DNA from 4 places in the Rossellomorea sp. RS05 genome. Region 1 is predicted to be linked to each of the others. Evidence: predicted binding sites of a transcription regulator. Region 1 holds the regulator's gene; each other region holds the start of a gene.
What was found. The regulator Rex, encoded in region 1, represses fermentation and respiration genes when NADH is low (regulators of the CRP and FNR family bind a similar motif). The targets are predictions, from matches to a motif close to TTGTGAAATATTTCACAA.
Positions count from the first base shown of each region.

Region 2: the regulator Rex is predicted to act here: its motif matches at 3,019-3,036, upstream of cydD (thiol reductant ABC exporter subunit CydD).
Region 3: the regulator Rex is predicted to act here: its motif matches at 1,757-1,774, upstream of yeiL (transcriptional regulator YeiL).
Region 4: the regulator Rex is predicted to act here: its motif matches at 2,002-2,019, upstream of ABJ225_RS15405 (AtpZ/AtpI family protein).

Region 1 covers NZ_JBDKWY010000015.1:40,897-45,504, forward strand. The annotation lists gene groES (co-chaperone GroES) at 1-34, opposite strand, end outside; gene ABJ225_RS21680 (CPBP family intramembrane glutamic endopeptidase) at 318-1,061, shown strand; gene ABJ225_RS21685 (YdiK family protein) at 1,061-1,267, shown strand; gene tatC (twin-arginine translocase subunit TatC) at 1,336-2,118, opposite strand; gene ABJ225_RS21695 (twin-arginine translocase TatA/TatE family subunit) at 2,144-2,314, opposite strand; gene ABJ225_RS21700 (redox-sensing transcriptional repressor Rex) at 2,369-3,046, opposite strand; gene ABJ225_RS21705 (ABC-F family ATP-binding cassette domain-containing protein) at 3,255-4,608, shown strand, end outside.
Region 2 covers NZ_JBDKWY010000001.1:36,355-40,962, reverse strand. The annotation lists gene cydC (thiol reductant ABC exporter subunit CydC) at 1-1,267, opposite strand, end outside; gene cydD (thiol reductant ABC exporter subunit CydD) at 1,264-2,949, opposite strand; gene ABJ225_RS00270 (DinB family protein) at 3,183-3,707, opposite strand; gene ABJ225_RS00265 (multidrug effflux MFS transporter) at 3,844-4,608, opposite strand, start outside.
Region 3 covers NZ_JBDKWY010000007.1:149,648-154,255, reverse strand. The annotation lists gene ABJ225_RS17050 (helix-turn-helix domain-containing protein) at 1-91, shown strand, start outside; gene ABJ225_RS17045 (hypothetical protein) at 186-455, shown strand; gene ABJ225_RS17040 (MFS transporter) at 527-1,708, opposite strand; gene yeiL (transcriptional regulator YeiL) at 1,950-2,624, shown strand; gene ABJ225_RS17030 (tubby C-terminal domain-like protein) at 2,639-3,337, shown strand; gene ABJ225_RS17025 (MBL fold metallo-hydrolase) at 3,446-4,252, shown strand; gene ABJ225_RS17020 (TIGR04104 family putative zinc finger protein) at 4,292-4,510, opposite strand.
Region 4 covers NZ_JBDKWY010000006.1:74,870-79,477, forward strand. The annotation lists gene upp (uracil phosphoribosyltransferase) at 1-628, shown strand, start outside; gene wecB (non-hydrolyzing UDP-N-acetylglucosamine 2-epimerase) at 646-1,797, shown strand; gene ABJ225_RS15405 (AtpZ/AtpI family protein) at 2,243-2,464, shown strand; gene ABJ225_RS15410 (ATP synthase subunit I) at 2,470-2,844, shown strand; gene atpB (F0F1 ATP synthase subunit A) at 2,867-3,580, shown strand; gene atpE (F0F1 ATP synthase subunit C) at 3,652-3,864, shown strand; gene ABJ225_RS15425 (F0F1 ATP synthase subunit B) at 4,048-4,566, shown strand; gene ABJ225_RS15430 (F0F1 ATP synthase subunit delta) at 4,563-4,608, shown strand, end outside.

The sequences.
Region 1 (4,608 bases):
CGATTACGACGCGATCACCTAGTGGTTTTAACAAGTGAAACAACCTCCTTGAAAATATGTAGATTGGTTTTTTAGCACTCGCTTAACATGAGTGCTAACACAGTTATTATATTAAATAATTCGTTTTCATTTTGCAAGAGTCCTGCTTAAAAATTTTTTCGTCATTTTCCCCCTTTTTTCACACCTCACTATCCTATGTGGCGATTCCCGGCAATATTCCCATGACCGTGAGATTTGAACAGTTCCGCATTTATTAGTAGAATTGTACAAGGGTCTGTCCTGTCAGGCCTAAGGCTTGCTTAAAAGGAGATAAAACGTTGAATAAACATTATGGATACATTTTGATCGCCTATATTGTCATGCAGCTCGCCGGTGCGGTTGGACCGCTCCTGTTTTATAAGGCCGGCACAGAAGTGTTTGGACAGACGAAAGAATACATGCAGCAGGTGGCCGTCGGTTCCTGGCTGATCTTCAGCTTTGCCGTGACCTTGATCATCGTCCTGCTCATCCTGAGAAAAAGCTCACCATCGAAACTTAAGCTCGAGCGCTCTGCCCCTGCAGGCGCCGGGATTTCCATCGTCTGGGCCGTCGTCGGGATCTTCATGGCGTTCTTCGCACAAGCCATCGCCATCCAGATCGAGACCCTCCTCGGCATCCAGGCCGGTTCTGAAAACACACAGAACATCATGGGCATCGTGGACAATGTTCCCCTTGCCATGATCGTCGTTGCCATCATCGGGCCGATCCTGGAAGAAATCGTGTTCAGGAAGATCATTTTTGGGGCACTCTATCAGCGAATGAACTTTTTCTTCGCCGCATTGATCAGCTCCGTGATTTTCGCCCTTGCCCACTTCGAGCCGGTACATGTGATCCTGTACTCTGCCATGGGCTTCACGTTTGCCTTCCTATATGTACGAACGAAACGGATCCTCGTACCGATTTGCGCCCATGTGGCCATGAATACGATGGTGGTCATCATGCAGACCGTCTACCGGGATGAAATCGAAAAGATCATGAATGAAGCTGAAAAAATACAAGGATTTATTGGAGGTTTCCTATAATGAGACGATCACCCCTGTTCTCCGGCGTGATTTACATTCTTCTTGGGGTGCTGTTCACCTATTTTGCCATCCATACGGTCCGGGATACAGGCTGGGGATTTTTCACCTATATGCTGATCTTCCTTGCCACGCTGGACTTTGGTTCGGGCATCCGCATGGTCCTGCTCCACTTCAGGATCAAGCAGCAGCTGAACCAGAAGAAATAAGCCGCTTAAAACAAAAACCGGATCCATCCGACTTCGTTTCCATGAAGATCGGGTGGATCCGGTTTTCTTTATCCTTTGCGCTGTTTCAACTCTTCTTCCACGCGTTCGATTTCCATCTGCTGCTCGGCCTCAAGGTATTTCTTGTAGCCGATCCGTGAAATCGCGATGCTGATTTCATAAAGGACCAACATCGGCAGGGTCACCATCATATGGGAGACGATGTCCGGCGGCGTGATGAGGGCGGCGATCACAAGGAGGATGAAGTAGGCGACTTTCCTTGCCTTCGCCATCATCATCGGCGTGATGATCCCGAGCCTCGTCAGGAACAGCATCACCACTGGCAGCTGGAACAGCAGACCGAATGGAAGGGTGATCTGGAAGAGGAATTGGAAGTACTCATTGATCCCGATCACCTGCTGGATATCGAGATCTCCTGATAGCCGCATCATGAACGATACAACATACGGGAACAGAATGAAGTAGGAAAATGCCAGTCCACCTAGGAACAGCAGGACGGACACTGGTATGTAGCTCAGGGTCACCTTCCGCTCCTTCTCATAGAGACCGGGGGATATGAATGACCATACTTGATAGAGGATAACCGGTGACGTCATGACCGCCGCGATGAACATGATCATTTCCATATAGATCTTGAGTGGATCCGTCACGCGGAAGGCATTCATCGTCATTTCTTTTGCTTCATCCGCATGCTGCAGGTACTTGATGAGCGGTTCGGCAAGGAAGAAGCTTGCCACAACGGCTAACAAGAAGAAAACGACTACAAACATGAGTCGTTTCTGCAATTCTCCTATATGTTCAAAGACTGTCATATCCTTTTGAGTTTGACTCATGGCGCACATCCTACTTTACTTGGCTTTACTTGGCACTTTTGTTCTTATCGTCTTCATCATCCGCTAAGCCTTTGGTTGCGTTCTTGAATTCACGTAGTGTATTGCCGGCTGCTTTGCCAAGCTCCGGTAATTTTTTCGGGCCAAAAATCAAAAGGGCCACCACTGCAATCAGCACCATACTTCCAGGACCTACCATAATGAGACACCTCCCCTTATATGCTTCTATCATAACGCAAATGGTCAGAATTTTCTATTCCGTTACGATTCCATCTTGTGACATTTCCGTGTCTTCCCCTGAGTAATGCTTGAGGAAGTAGACAAGTGACTGAAGTTCCACAGCCAGATCGATGTGATGGACCCTGATATGATCAGGAACCGTCAGGCGTGCAGGTGTGAAGTTCAGGATCCCCTTGATCTTCGAAGACACAAGGCGATCTGTGATATTTTGAGCAGATGAGGCCGGCACGGTCAGGATCGCGACTTCGATATCCATCCCCTTCAGCTTCTCCTCCAGCTCATCCATATGGTGGACGGGCACATCGCTGATTTCCGTCCCCACCTTCGTTTCATCCACCTCGAAGGCCATTTCGATCTTTGTATTGTTATTCTTTATGAAATTGTAATGAAGAAAAGCCGTTCCGAGATTCCCCACGCCGATCAATACGACCTTCGTCAGTTCATCCTGGTCAAGCGTTTCCCTGAAAAATGATAGGAGATAATTCACATTATACCCATAGCCCTTCTTCCCTAACGCTCCAAAATAGGAGAAATCCCTCCGGATGGTCGCGGAATCCACTTTCACGGCTTCGCTTAACTCCTTCGACGATACCCGCTGCTTACCTGAAGCATACAGATTCTTGATGAAGCGGTAGTATAGCGGAAGGCGCTTGGCCGTTGCCTGTGGAATTTTCGTTGTTTCCTGATTCATCTCTTGTATTCCCCCACATCTTATAAACCCTCTTCTTCCTGGTCTGTCAGCGCTTCCAAAAAGAAGGTATATCTTTTATCTATTTTCCATCATACACTCTATTCTATCCTATTTGTATCCAGATTAATAGTCATAGTTCCTCCCCTTTTATTGCCGTCCACCTGGGAAATACGGTACACTAGCACTAATGAAACAGAGGTGAACCGACATGATTCTATTACAAGTGAATCAGCTGACCAAAAATTTTGGCGCAGATAATATATTGACCAATATCAAATTGGAGATCCAAACCAAGGACCGGGTCGCCCTCGTCGGCCGCAACGGTGCCGGCAAATCGACCCTCCTGAAGATCATCGCAGGCCAGCTGTCCCATGACTCCGGAGAGATCACGAAGCCAAAGGGTGTGAGCATCGGCTACCTGGCCCAGAATACAGGCCTCGAGTCGGAGCTTTCCATTTGGGGCGAGATGCTGACGGTATTCGAACACCTCCTCCAACAGGAAAAGCAGCTTAGGAGGTTGGAAGCAGAGATGGCGGATCCGTCCGTCTATGAAGATGAAGACCGCTATCAGCGGGTACTGAAGGAATACGACGAACTTCAAGTCACCTTCAAGGAGTCCGGTGGCTATCAGTATGAAGCCGATATCCGCTCCGTCCTCCACGGATTGAATTTCGCTTCCTTCGACCACGGGACGAAGATTTCCACCCTTTCCGGCGGTCAGAAGACGCGCCTCGCCCTTGCGAAGCTCCTCCTGACCAAGCCTGATATCCTCATCCTCGATGAGCCGACGAACCATCTGGACATCGAGACGCTTTCCTGGCTCGAAGGGTATCTTCAAGGCTATCCGGGTGCCGTACTCATCGTTTCCCATGACCGCTACTTCTTGGATAGCGTCGTGAACCAGGTGTATGAGATTTCCCGGAACCGGAGCAAGAAGTTTGTGGGGAACTACAGCAAATACCTCGAACAGAAGGCGCTGGATTACGAGAAGGATCTCAAGCTCTATGAGCGCCAGCAGCAGGAGGTCGCAAAGCTCGAAGACTTCGTCCAGCGCAATATCGCCCGTGCCTCCACCACAAAGATGGCCCAGAGCAGGCGAAAGAAACTTGAGCGCATGGAACTTATGGACAGGCCACAGGGTGACGAAAAGTCTGCCTCCTTCGCCTTCCAGATCGATCGCCCGAGCGGGAATGACGTCCTTCACATCAATGACCTTACCATCGGGTATGATGACGGGGAAGCCATCGCTTCCCATATCGACTTCTCTATCAAAAAAGGGGACAGCATCGCCCTCGTCGGACCGAACGGGATCGGTAAGTCGACCCTCCTCAAGACCTTGGTGAACAAGTTGCAGGCACTGAGTGGGGACTTCAAATTCGGATCCAATGTATCCATCTCTTATTATGATCAGCAGCAAGCGGACCTTTCGTCCAACAAATCGGTCCTCAATGAACTGTGGGATGAATACCCGATGAGGAATGAAAAAGAAATCAGGACCGTCCTCGGGAACTTCCTCTTCACGGGTGAAGACGTCCTCAAGCCCGTCAACACCTTGAGCGGAG
Region 2 (4,608 bases), on a different contig from region 1:
ATCCATGAAAGAAGTGGTTTTCCTGAAGGATGACGGCAGCTTTTTGCCACAGGCTTTCCCGCTTGAAGGCATCAATGGGACGGGAATCCATTAGAATCTGTCCCTCATCCGGTGAATAAAAAGTTAGAAGCAGATTGAATAACGTCGATTTTCCGGAACCCGATGCACCGATGACAGCCGTCTTCGACCCTTCCGGTATATAAAGATCGACGTCAGAGATCGAGGACCTCCCCCCTCCCTCAAAGGTGAACCCCACCTTTTCCAGCGTAAAGGAGGGCGCATGATCGGGAGCCTCTTCACTCCTTCGGCCCTTAAGCTCCCCACCTTGAATTTCACCAAGGCGTTTGGATGCCTTCCTTGAATCTTCTAAATGGTAAGGAAGGGTCGCCATCGGTATTGCTTCATCAAAGACAGTCAGTGAAATCATGACGAGCATGGCAAGGAGGACACCATCTAGGGTCCCTTCCCCGACGGCATACACACCGAGAACCAATACCAGCCATGTGATCAGCAGTGAGACGAGCAGGTTGATGGTATGGCTGAATAAGGAGTGACGGCTTTCCAGATCCTGCTCTTTCACATACGCAGAGGAAGAACCGCCGAGTGTCTCTTCTTGATGGGATAATTGCTGATGAATCTTCAGTTCCCTGAAGCCATACAGGAATTCTGTAGTACCGGACGATAGCTCACTGCGACGCTCTCTCACACGTGATTCAATTTTCCTTTGTTTCAGGCTGACGAGGGAGGGAATCAAGAAACCGGTGAGCAGCATCCCCACAATCAGCAATACTCCAGTCGCCAAAGAATAGAAGAGAGTAAAAAGTATGGTGGCGATAAAAACAACCATCATAACCAGAGGCGGATAGAAGACCCTCAAGAAGAAGTTTTGAAGGCTCTCTACATCTCCCACAATCCGAGCCAGGAGATCACCGCTTTTGTATCGCTGAAAAATCGTCGGCGCAATGGTTTCCAACCGGTCAAAGATCGATGCCCTCAAGTTGGCAAGGATCGTGAACGTCGCCCGGTGGGAATAATAGCGCTCTGCATACCTTGTCACTGCCTTCAGGATGCCGAACAGCTTCATTAAAGCAATCATGATGGTCAGAACATAAAGGGGCACTTCAAGTGCCGCTTGGGAAATCATATATCCACTCAAAGCGAAAACCCCGACGGATGTAAGACCGGCCACCGCACCGAAGACAGCAGAAAGAACAACATCTTTTTTCTCTTTTACAGTCAATCGAATGATCTCAGTCAACTCTCTCATATGATGTTCACTCCTTTTTGTACCGCAATCATGCGCTCGTATGCAGGCAGATCCTTGAGCAGTTCCTCGTGAGTACCTTCTCCGATGAGTGCTCCCTCTTTCAATACAAGGATCTGATCGGAATGGCGGATGGTGTGCAATCTATGGGCAACCGTGACGATGGTGGAAGACCGGGATAGCTCCTGGATCGACTGTTGAAGAATCGACTCTGTCTTCAGGTCGAGTCCGGTGGTCGGTTCATCAAGCAAGACAATGGATGGCTTCCGTAAAAAGGCCCTTGAAAGGGCGATCCGTTGCTTCTCTCCACCCGACAGTCCCCTGCCCCCTTCACCGATCACGGTCTGGAATCCTTCCTTCAGACTGGAGATCAGATCCGTCAGCCCGGCTTTTTCAGCTGCCTCCTCCAGTTCCTTTGCTGTATGATGGGACCCGGCTGCCATGTTCTCTTCAATCGTCCCGGCAAAAATATATGGGTTCTGCGAGATATATGCAATGAGCCCGAACCACGAACGTTCTGTAAACTGTCTTCTAGATTGGCCATTCACCATCACTTCTCCCTCGGCTGGATCGATCAATCCTGAAAGGATATGCAGGAGGGTCGTTTTTCCGGATCCACTTTCACCGATGATGGCCACCTTGCTGAACGGTTCAATATGGACAGACATGGGCTTAAGACGAAAAGCACCTTGTGAATAGGCGTGACCGACCCCTTTCAGATCGATTGAGGGCGGTCCATCCTCCGCATGAACGAGACTATCTCCCCAGAAGATCTCCCCGTCATCCCGTTCAAGCTCATCCTTCACCGCTTTAACGGAACCTGAACTACCCCTTCCTGTATGGAAGGCACTCCCCAACTGCTTCATGGAAAGATAGAATTCAGGTGCCAGGATAAGGACAAAGAAGGCAGTGTAAAATGAGATGCTGTCGAATACGATCAGACGCAGACCGACTTCGAGGGCGATCAGGCCGATGCTCAGCATGGAGATGAACTCGAGCATCAAGGAGGATAGGAAGGCAGTCTTCAGCACCTCCATTGTGGACTCGCGGAAGTTCAGCGAGCTCTCCATGATCTCTGAACTCTTCGTCTTTCCTTTCCCGAATAGCTTCAATGTCGTCAACCCTTGAAGGACATCAAGAAAAGTACCGGAGAATGATTCAAGCTTCTCCATCTGGTCTTCTGACTTTTCCTTCGTTTTAACCCCGATGAGTGCCATGAAGATCGGAATGAAGGGAGCCGTAATTAGAATGATCAGTCCTGTAAACCAGTGTTCCTTGAATAGGACCACCAAAATCATCAGTGGGACGAGCGTTGTTTCAATTCGTTGAGGCACATACTTGCTATAGTAGCCATCAAGCCCGTCCACCGCTTCCATCAGGACGGATACCTTCCTTCCCGCCTGACTGCCGACAGAAGCAGTAAGGGGCTGATGAGCCCATTTGTTCAAGAGTTTTTTCCTGACCTCCCCTTTCACAGATGATGCAAGCCGGATTCCTGTTCTGCCGTTCAGCCAGCTGAAAATCGCCCTGGATGCGAAAGCCAAAAGCAGTGCTGTCAATAGAGGCCATACTTCTGTCAAGGAGGCTCCCTTCAGAAAAACCCTGTCAACGATCCCCGCAATCAAGTACGCCTGAGCGACAATGGCGAGACCCAAAAGAATGGAAGAACTATATAAAGTCATCATGAATGACCTGCTGGCTTTTACAATTGAATGTAATGCTTTCATAGATGATTTCACTCCCGTTCCGAAAGTTAGTGAAATACTTCACAAATTATTCTATCTCTATTATACCATCACTTACCCTTCTTCTCACTGAATTGAATTTGACAAATTCAAGACAAAGAACGCAGGAAGGAAAAGACGTTCCCTGCACTGCGACCGCGCAAGGAACCTCGCCTGTGATCCATTGTCTTCAACTAGTTTGAACGCTCTCTAAACTTCCTTCTCAGTAGACGTATCTGTCCTCGATGATTGATTTCATCCTCCATCACGTGGTACCAGATATAATAGAAGTTATAGGAAACCCCGTTTCCCCACCTTCTTTCTTCATCCAGCCATTGATCTGAAAGCTGAGAGAAAGAGGAGACAGTAACACTCCGAATCCTTTGTAACGCTTCAAGGTACTCATCCACCTCCAACCCCTGATAGTGCAGATTGGCCGGATTCCCCAAGTTAAGGGTCTTACCCCATGTGTCTGCTTCTTCATCAGTCAGGTCCCTTTCTTCAAAAGAGATGATCTGATGGACAAATTCAATTGCTGCAATATGCATGAGCAGACTTGCGATGGTATTGCCACTGGGGTCGTCCATATACTCAAGCTCTTCCCGGCTGATTCCACTTACTTCTTCCATCGTCACGCTCCTGGTATGCTCCAACATGGATATCAGTTCACCAATCTTATGATCGAAGCCTTCTTTCCTTGTAATCCTATAATCAATCACGGTCATGCCCCCTTGTCTTGCTCATTTTAACAGGGTTTTTCAGGAAAAACAGACTGATATTTTCCATATAGGCATGCTATACTTAAGGTATAAGCGAAAGGGATTCAGAGCATGTGCTCTGAATCCCTTTTTCGGTTCAACCCTTTTTCCTTACCATGATAAAGTAGGCTACTACAGCCACGGCTTCACAAATGGCAATGACGACAGCCATGGGGACCGCTGAAGCCCCGTCACCCAGTCCGACGAGGGGTGCCGCCGCACCACCCAGAATGAATGGCAATAATCCAAGGAGGGCTGCAGCACTCCCTGCGTTATCTCCTTGATCACTCATCGCAAGGGAAAATACGGTAGTATTCACGATTCCGACAGTGGATACCGTCAGGAAAAGGAAGATGCAGATGAATACGACCGAGGCCTCCAGTGAGATGCTGACAATGAGCAACACGCTCGCTGATAGTCCTTGAAGGATGCCATACCTCAGCAACGATGTTTCACTGAAGACGGGAGCAAGTTTACCGGTTGCCTGGGTTGCAATGATGAGACCGAGGCCGTTCAAGGCGAAGATCAGGCTGAACATTTGTGGAGACAGTCCATAAATATCCTGCAGGACGAAGGTGGAGCCTGAAATATAGGCGAACATGGCACTCATGGCGAACCCTTGTACCAGGACATAACCCATGAAAACCCTGTTCCTGATCAAGCGGCCGAAGGTGTTGAAAACGCCTGAAATCCCCCCGGTCTTCCTTCTTTCTTCCGGTAGCGTTTCACTCAATCCGAAACAGACGGCGAGAAGCATGATTCCCCCGATGAGGGCAAGGACACCGAAGATCCCCCTCCACGACATGAATTGAAGAAGCTGCCCCCCGGCCACTGGCGCTACAATGGGTGCCAACCCATTGAC
Region 3 (4,608 bases), on a different contig from region 1:
GAATGTAAGGAGAATGTGGCCCTGGTGGGTGATCTTCCCTGCCTTTGGCATGCTGTATGGACTGGTGTCGATGATTCTTAATCGTTTTTGATCCTCCATGTGTGATTCCGGTAGCGCCCAGTAGATGGGGGACTCTCCAATCCGTTATACTGGATAAAACGGAAGGACAGGGCGGAGGTTAAATCATGGAACAGTTTGTCAGTCCCGGCAAGGTAGTGGCTTCAGCCGGGGCATTCATTTTCGGGGGAATTGTCTTGAATCTGCTTCTCCATCCATTGGGCTCGCACGAGATGATGGGATTCCTACTCTTCCTGGTTGTAGGAGCCGTGCTTTATTATGGCCTGCTCACGTTGCATCGCATCAACAGGATGATAACAATGGCCCTGTTAGGATTGATCGGAATCGGGAGCATGGTGACGGCCGTGTTCCTGCTTCTGCATCCGGTGGCCCATTAGGCTGTTAATTACACACACAAAAAGGAATCCCGCCTCCTCAGGCAAAGGATTCCTTTTTGTAATGCTCTCCATCAACTTGCAAGGGACGACTGGGCACTCCGGTCGTTTTTCTGTATCTTCCGGTAAACGAGTGCGATGATGAATGACGGGATGGTGCAGACGATCATTCCCAAAAACGCGTAGCGCGGATCGATTTCGTACAGAAATCCTCCAAACAGGGTGAAGACGGCGGTGCTCCAGCTGAGGGCAAGTGCGGAATAGATGCCCTGCGCCTTCGGGACGTCCTTCGGTGCGATGTTCTTGATCAGATACTGCATGAACGCATAATGGCCCATGGCAAATGAGCAGGCGTGCAGAAGCTGCGAGATCGAGAACACGGCGACGCTCGGGAAGCCGAAGACAAGGAGCCAGCGGACGGTCGAGCCGAGGGCAGCCGTTGCAAGCATCGTCCCGACAGATACGTTCCGGAATAAGCGGTCTGCCACGAGGAAGAACAGGATTTCAGCGATGACCCCGATGTTCATGATGGCCCCGATCCAGGACTTTGGCGCATCGATTTCCTGAAGGAAGATGTACCCGTAGTTGTAGTAAGACGCATGGGCCGCTTGCAGCAGGATGACGATGACAAGGACAAGGCCGAAGTGTTTCACCTTGAACAGCTTGAGCATGGCCCCACGGGCGGCCGGCAACGGCTTGGGTTTATTCGACAGAACGTCTGGAGCCTTCAGCATCCCGAGTGCGATCAACAGGAACAACCCGATCAATAAGGCCCATATGATGACACCATCTCCAAGCTTACTTGTGAAAAGTGTGAGGATCAGTCCACCGATGACGAAGCCGAGGGACCCCCAGGAGCGGCTTTTTCCGTAATGCTTCAGCTGTTTGTTCTGCACAAGGACACCGGCCGCCGTGTCGAGTGCGGGCATGAGCGTAGGATAGAAGAAGTGCAGCAGCAGGACAACGGCCATGAGGGTCCAGTAGGAACTTGCCGGGATGCAAAGAAGGATGGCCAGGAAGGTTCCAATCCCCATGCCGTTCAAGAGCATCTTGCTGCTGAATTTAGAAGAAAGATAGGGAAAGGCGAACAGGGTGGAGAGTCCTCGGATCACGAGCCCGAGACTCATGATCAAGCTTGCCTCTGCCACCGTTACCCCCTTTGAGTTGATCATCCAGCCCGTCCAATACGGCAGGAAGATCCCCCATGTAAGATAAAAGGTGAAAAATTGTCTACTCATCCAGCGTTGTGTATTCATGTCGATTCCTCCATTTGACTGCATCATACCAAGGAGAATGGCAAAAAAATATGAGAAATCTCACATTCTGAGAAAAACACGTCTTTCCACCCCCTTAGGACTATGGTAGATTTTAGATATTATAACTGGAGGTGGGAAGAATCGATTTTATACTTGATACGTTAGTAGGAGTTGGACTCGTATTTTTGATCCTGATCACCTTTCTTCTTTATACATTGTGGAAAAAAGGTAGGTAAGTGCCATGAAGAAAATCACAGGTTCCACAAGACAAAGCATCATGAAACGTCATTCCATAGGGTCTTTCTTTTCCTTTCCCATGGACCGGCATCTGGAAGTCCACGTGTTCGAGAGGGATGAATGGCTGATCCGGGAAGGGACAAGGCCAGACTATTTTTATTATGTAATTGAAGGAAAGGCGAAAATCTATGTGACATATTCCAATGGAAAAGCCTCCTTGATCAACTTTGTAAATGCCCATGACTTCATCGGTGAGATGGAGCTTGTGAACGAAGTATATTATTCTAAAGGAATCCAGGCACTTACAAGAACGGTCTGCTATGCTGTTCCACTCGAGTCATTCCGCGATCAGCTGCTAGAAGACGCCACGTTCTTGAGGGAGTTGACCAAGTTCCTTACGCTGAAGGCGACGGCCATGTCGGCCAAGTATTCTCAAACGCTGTCTTTTCCACTTGAGAATCGATTGGCCGATTTCATCCTCCAGACAGCGGACGGCACCATCTATAAAGAGAAGCATGTGACGGTCTGCGATTTCCTTGGCGTATCGTACAGACATCTCCTTCATGTGCTCTCATCCTTTACAAAAAAAGGATACATCAGGAAAGAAGGGACCCGGTACATCATCACCGATGCCAAGGCACTTGAGGTCCTGGCCGAACTCCTGAGAAATGAAAGCTGAAAGTAGGGAAAACGTTGATCCAATTACTCTTTTATTTTGTCATGGTCATGATCGTGGCCTTGTTCCGCTATCTTTTGTTCGATGCTGTTGATCCTGAGCTGTTGGGAGCTGCCCTCCTATTTCCCGTGGGAGCCCTTGTTCTATATGTGCTGACCAAGCACTTCCAAAAAAAGGAGCAGGCGTATGTTCCGAAGGATGTGAAGGGGTGGAGCTTTTATCACCTTCAACGGTCATTCTCCGTCCCGAAGCCTTTATTCGAAGGAGATCAAAAAAGAGGGTATCTTAAGCGATATTACGAGAGCAAGCGTCGTTTCATCATTGGAGAGATGGTCAGTTCTAACTGGTACGTCTCCTTGGAGATCAAGATTGATGGAGATCTCTATCAGGTTAAATGGTACCGGGAACGCCGGTTTTCCATGAAGGAGCAATGGGAAATCGTTCGTAACGGCGAGCTGATAGGCCAAGCGGAGACACTGGCGAACTCAAAGGGGATAGGCAAACGGAAGGAAGTAATCGAATTCCGCATCGGAGAGCGGACGCTTCAAACGATTACCAATCCGGTCACGTCGACGATATCCGTGCATTCGGGTGATGCTGCAATCGGCACTTTGAAGCGGAATCATACGGTGAGTAACGTTTCGGTCATGGAAGTCGGGAACCGTGACCCAGAGGTACTGGTGGCGCTCATCCTTCATCATTTTTATTTCAAGTAAGTCATGAAAGGAGTGGGGAGATTCCTGCTCCTTTTCTTCTGAAAAAGTGAGTGATTATTCATTCATGTGGTACAGTAGAGAAAAGAGAGATGATGGGGAGGGTTCTACGTGCTTTTTAAACAAAAATCATGTCCGAGTGAACAATCAGGCGTTCGATTGTTCGAGTGTAGACAAGAAGCATTCGGGGTTCAGTTGAATTGCTATGCTTTTGCGGCTGGGGATGTCTTGATCGATACCGGCTCGCACTCCTTGCGTCGCCATTTCCGACCGTTCATTGATGAGGTGAATCCCGAATTGGTCATGATCACGCATCATCATGAAGACCATACGGGAAACGCTTCCTATTGCAACAGCAAAGGAATCCCGGTTTTGATGGACCCTCTTTTTCGTAAGGAATGTACGGAAAAGGCAAACTACCCCTTTTATAGACGGGTATTCTGGAGTAAACGTCCTGCATTCCAATCAGAGCCGTTGCCTGACGTCATTCATTCCGGACGGGATGTGTTTAAGGTCATCTCCACTCCGGGACATGCCGCCGATCACGTTTCATTCCTGAATGAGTCAACCGGGCAACTATTCTCGGGGGACCTCTACGTTTCTCCTAAAACGAAAATTGTACTGCGGGAAGAAAGCATACCTGCCATCATCCGGTCGATCAGGGACATTCTCACGTATGATTTCGACGAGATGTTCTGTTGCCATGCAGGTTATGTAAAGAATGGGAAAAAAGCCATGAAGCTGAAGCTTGAGTACTTAACAAAAATAAAGGAAAAGGTGACGGCCCTTCATCATGAAGGTCTTGGGGTCAATGAGATTCAACAGACCATGTTTCCAAAAAAGTACCCGATCATGTCATTTTCCAGAGGGGAATGGGACTCCAAACATATTGTTTCGTCCATTCTCAAAGAATTATAGAAACCGGCACGATCCCTTACCGATCATACCGGTTTAGATTTACCAGAGGGGCTCTTTCTCTCCGCTCAGTTTGATGATAATAGGGAATAGAAGAATGGCCACCACACTTATGAAGCCGAGGCTCATCATCCTCTGCGATTCGGCAGAAATGTATTGGGTGGTACCACAGTGGGGACAGCTTTTTCCTTCTTTGGAGAAACCAAGCTTCCAAAGATCTCGTCCCCTCCATTTATTTTGACAGCTTGTACAAGACACCATGTTGATCCACTCCTTTGCTCTTATTTACGGATGGACCACCAAATAGGTTTCATTGTTAGATTTCTATTTTTACTAAAGATTTACTTTCCTCCCTATTC
Region 4 (4,608 bases), on a different contig from region 1:
GGGAAAAGTATACGTATTTGATCATCCATTGATCCAACATAAGTTAACATTCATCCGTGATAAAGAAACGGGTACAAAGGAATTCCGCGAGCTGGTGGATGAGGTTGCCACACTCATGGCATTCGAAATCACACGCGACCTGCCCCTTGAAGATATCGAGGTTCAAACGCCGGTAAGCCCTGCACAGGCAAAGACCCTTGCAGGAAAGAAACTGGGGATCGTACCGATCCTGCGTGCAGGACTGGGCATGGTTGACGGGATCCTGAAGCTGATCCCTGCAGCCAAAGTAGGTCACGTCGGCCTTTACCGCGACCCGGAAACCCTCAAACCGATTGAATACTATGTAAAACTCCCAAGTGACGTAGAAGAGCGCGATTTCATCCTCGTCGATCCGATGCTTGCAACTGGGGGGTCTGCCGTCGAGGCAATCAATTCCCTTAAGAAGCGCGGTGCCCAAAGCATTCGTTTCATGTGTCTTGTTGCATGTCCTGAAGGTGTCGAAGCCATTAAAGAAGCGCATCCTGATGTGGATATCTACATTGCGGCCCTAGATGAAAAGCTCAACGAAAAAGGCTATATCGTACCTGGTCTTGGTGACGCAGGAGACCGTCTATACGGAACGAAATAAGAAGGGTGATGAAATCATTGGCCAATCCGATCAAGGTGATGACCATTTTTGGGACAAGGCCGGAAGCCATCAAGATGGCACCCCTTGTCCTTGAACTGAAGAAGTATCCGGAAAGCTTTGAAACAATCGTGACGGTTACCGCCCAGCATCGTCAAATGCTGGATCAGGTCATGTCCATCTTCGATATCAATCCTGATCACGACCTGAACATCATGAAGGACCGGCAAACATTGATTGATGTCACGACCCGTGGTCTCGAAGGGCTGGATCGTGTCATGAAGGAAGCCAAGCCCGATATCGTTCTTGTGCATGGGGATACGACGACCACCTTCGTGGCGAGTTTGGCAGCCTATTATAATCAGATTGCCGTCGGTCATGTCGAAGCCGGCCTTCGTACCTGGAACAAGTACTCGCCATTCCCGGAAGAGATGAATCGCCAGCTGACTGGTGTCATGGCTGATCTTCACTTCTCTCCTACAGACAAATCGGCGCGTAACCTTCTGGAAGAGAACAAGAAGGAAGAGAGCATCTTCATAACAGGGAATACGGCCATCGATGCTTTGAAGACGACGGTCAAAGAAGATTATCACCATGAAGTCCTCGATCGAATCGGATCAGATCGCCTAGTATTGTTGACGGCGCATCGTCGGGAAAACCTCGGACAGCCGATGAGGAATATGTTCCGTGCCATCAAGCGCCTGGTGGAAGAACAGGAAGATATCCAAGTGGTATATCCGGTGCACTTGAATCCTGCTGTACGTGAAGTGGCGGATGAAGTGTTGGGCCGGGATCCCCGCATTCATTTGATCGAACCACTTGATGTCATCGACTTCCACAACTTTGCCTCCAGGGCCCACTTGATCCTCACCGATTCCGGCGGGGTTCAAGAGGAAGCGCCATCCCTTGGAGTGCCCGTCCTTGTGCTTCGTGATACGACGGAGCGCCCGGAAGGAATCGAAGCAGGTACGCTGAAGCTTGCAGGAAATGAAGAAGAGAACATTTACAAGCTAGCCAATGAACTTCTCACCGATCCTGAAGCCCACAGCTCCATGTCAAAAGCGGCCAACCCGTACGGAGACGGACTGGCTTCATACAGGATTGCCCAGGCGATCCGCTATCACTTCGGTCATCTTGAAGATCGACCAGACTCATTCTCTCCAAATGAATGAATATAATATAGAAGGTACACGCTTGCATGCGTGTACCTTTTTTCTTTTTCGCAAAAAAATAGGCACAAACCAGTAGTTTCCTCTTTTGTCTTACCGAAATCTGTGGTATCTTAATGCTCGGGTAGTTTGCTCAGTGGTGAGCAATGTTGAGTGGAATGAATAGTTAAGTAGGATAAATGAATACATAGTGAATGATTTATGTTGTTGTGAATCGCATCAGAACAAGCTCCTTCCTCTTTTCTTATTTTGTGTTTAAAATGTGAACAATATTGGAACACTAGGATAGGTTGTGGACTTTTTACTTTGTACGCATTGACATTGATTTTACCCTATTGTATGCTTACAAAGGATATAGAATGGTAAGGTTTTCACAAAAACTTCCACAGAATGAAAACGGTTTTATATCTATATTTTTCCACTATAATTCCTGTGTGGGGATGACACTATGCGTCAACCAAATCGACGCCCGTATCAAGCGATGGCCTTGTATTCTGCCATTCTGTCTCAGCTGGTTGGTTCCATGTTAATCGGAATCTTCGGGGGGAGATGGTTGGATGGATTATGGGACACCAAACCACTATTCTTAATCATTGGACTGCTTCTCGGGTTAACAACAGGAATCTACACTATGCTTCGTACAGTCCAACATTTCTTTTCGGGAGATTAATGTTAATGCCAGAACTTCAAGAGCTCTTTAACAGGCATCGGAAGTACATACTTTTCCTCCTTTCCTTTTACGTCCTCGGTTGGGGTTTCACTTCCTATCAGTCTATTTTCCTTGGGCTCATCTTAGGGACAAGCGTAAGTCTGTTCAGCCACTGGCTGATCATGAGGAGAACGTTGCGCTTCGGAGATGCCGTCGTGGCAGGTCATAAGGTCCGGTCATTAGGTACATTCTCAAGGATGGCGGGTGCTGCATTCGTGGCGATCATCGCGATTAAGTATCCTGAATATTTCCATTTCTTGAGCGCGGTCATTGGATTAATGACAATTTATATTGTTATTATGATAGATTATTTTATTCAGCAGCTACAGCCACATAAATAGCGGGGAAGAGAGGTGAATTTCATTGCAACATGAAAATCCTACAGCTGAATTTTTGGGCCTTACATTCAACCTGGCGAACGTATTGATGATGACGGTGGCGACCGTGATCGTGTTCCTGATCGCCGTGTTGTGTACCCGCAGACTGGCGTTAAAGCCAACGGGCGCCCAGAACTTCATGGAATGGGTTATGGATTTTGTGAAGAACATCGTGAAGAGTAATATGGATTGGAAGACTGGAGGTCGCTTCCATCTGTTGGGTCTTACTCTGCTCATGTACATTTTTGTATCAAATATGCTTGGCCTTCCGTTTTCAATCGTGATCGACCATGAACTCTGGTGGAAATCTCCAACAGCCGATCCGATCGTCACGATGACACTGGCCGTAATGGTTGTTGTGTTGACTCACTACTACGCCATCAAGATGAAAGGCTTCAGTGAGTATGGTAAAGACTTCTTCAGACCGATGGGTTTCTTATTCCCGCTTAAGATCATTGAAGAATTTGCGAACACCCTCACATTAGGTCTTCGTCTTTACGGTAACATCTACGCCGGTGAGATCCTGCTTTCACTATTGATCACAGGACTCGCTCACCAGGGAATCGGCGGCTTTATCGGAGCCATCATCCCGACGCTTGCCTGGCAAGGATTCTCGGTTTTCGTCGGATCCATCCAGTCATTCATTTTCGTTATGTTAACGATGGTCTATATGTCTCATAAAGTTAGTCATGACCATTAATATATACCCTGTTCTTATTGAACAAAACAAATCAAATTTAGATTTTTATACATTAAAGGAGGAAAATTAGAATGGGTCTTTTAGCAGCAGCAATTGCAATCGGATTAGCAGCACTAGGTGCAGGTATTGGTAACGGTCTTATCGTGTCACGTACAGTAGAGGGAATCGCTCGTCAACCGGAAGCCCGCGGTATGCTTCAAACAACAATGTTCATCGGGGTTGCATTGGTTGAGGCGATTCCTATCATTGCGACAGTTATCGCGTTCATGGTATTGGGTCGATAATAATAGTTTCAGATGGCGAAGATCATTCGATGAGAACCTTCGCCATTCCTTTATGTAAAGTAACATCCTGACTTGGAATGAAAGGTCGGGCGGTCCTTTGACCTCTCAGGGGATGGGGGCGTCACGGCCATTAAATAAGGCAGTACCATATAAGGCATTGACTCTTGAAGGGAGTGAAACCGCGTGCTATCAAACGCATTTGTCCTTGGAGCCGGAGGAGGCTTCACAGGTGGAGATATTATAGTACAGCTAGTCCTGTTTCTAGTCCTTCTTGCGTTATTGAAAAAGTTTGCCTGGGGCCCGTTGATGGGCATCATGCAAGAACGTGAGAACCATATAGCAGGGGAGATCGATGCGGCAGAAAAGAGCCGTACGGAAGCAAGCAAGTACCTCGAAGAACAGCGTGAGCTATTGAAAGAGGCACGTCAGGAAGCCCTGACCCTGATCGAGAGCGCGAAGAAGCAAGGGGATGACCAACGCAGTCAGATCATCCTTGAAGCCCGCCAGGAATCAGAACGCCTGAAAGAATCAGCGAAGCGCGAAATCGAGACGCAGAAAGATCAAGCGATGGCTGCCCTGCGTGAGCAAGTGGCATCCCTATCTGTCATGATCGCGTCGAAGGTTATCGAGAAGGAGCTTTCGGTTGAAGATCAGGAACAATTGATCAACGACTACATCAAAGAGGCAGGAGATCAGCGATGAGCAGCTCCACAGTCGCAAAACGCTATGCACTTGCCCTCTTTC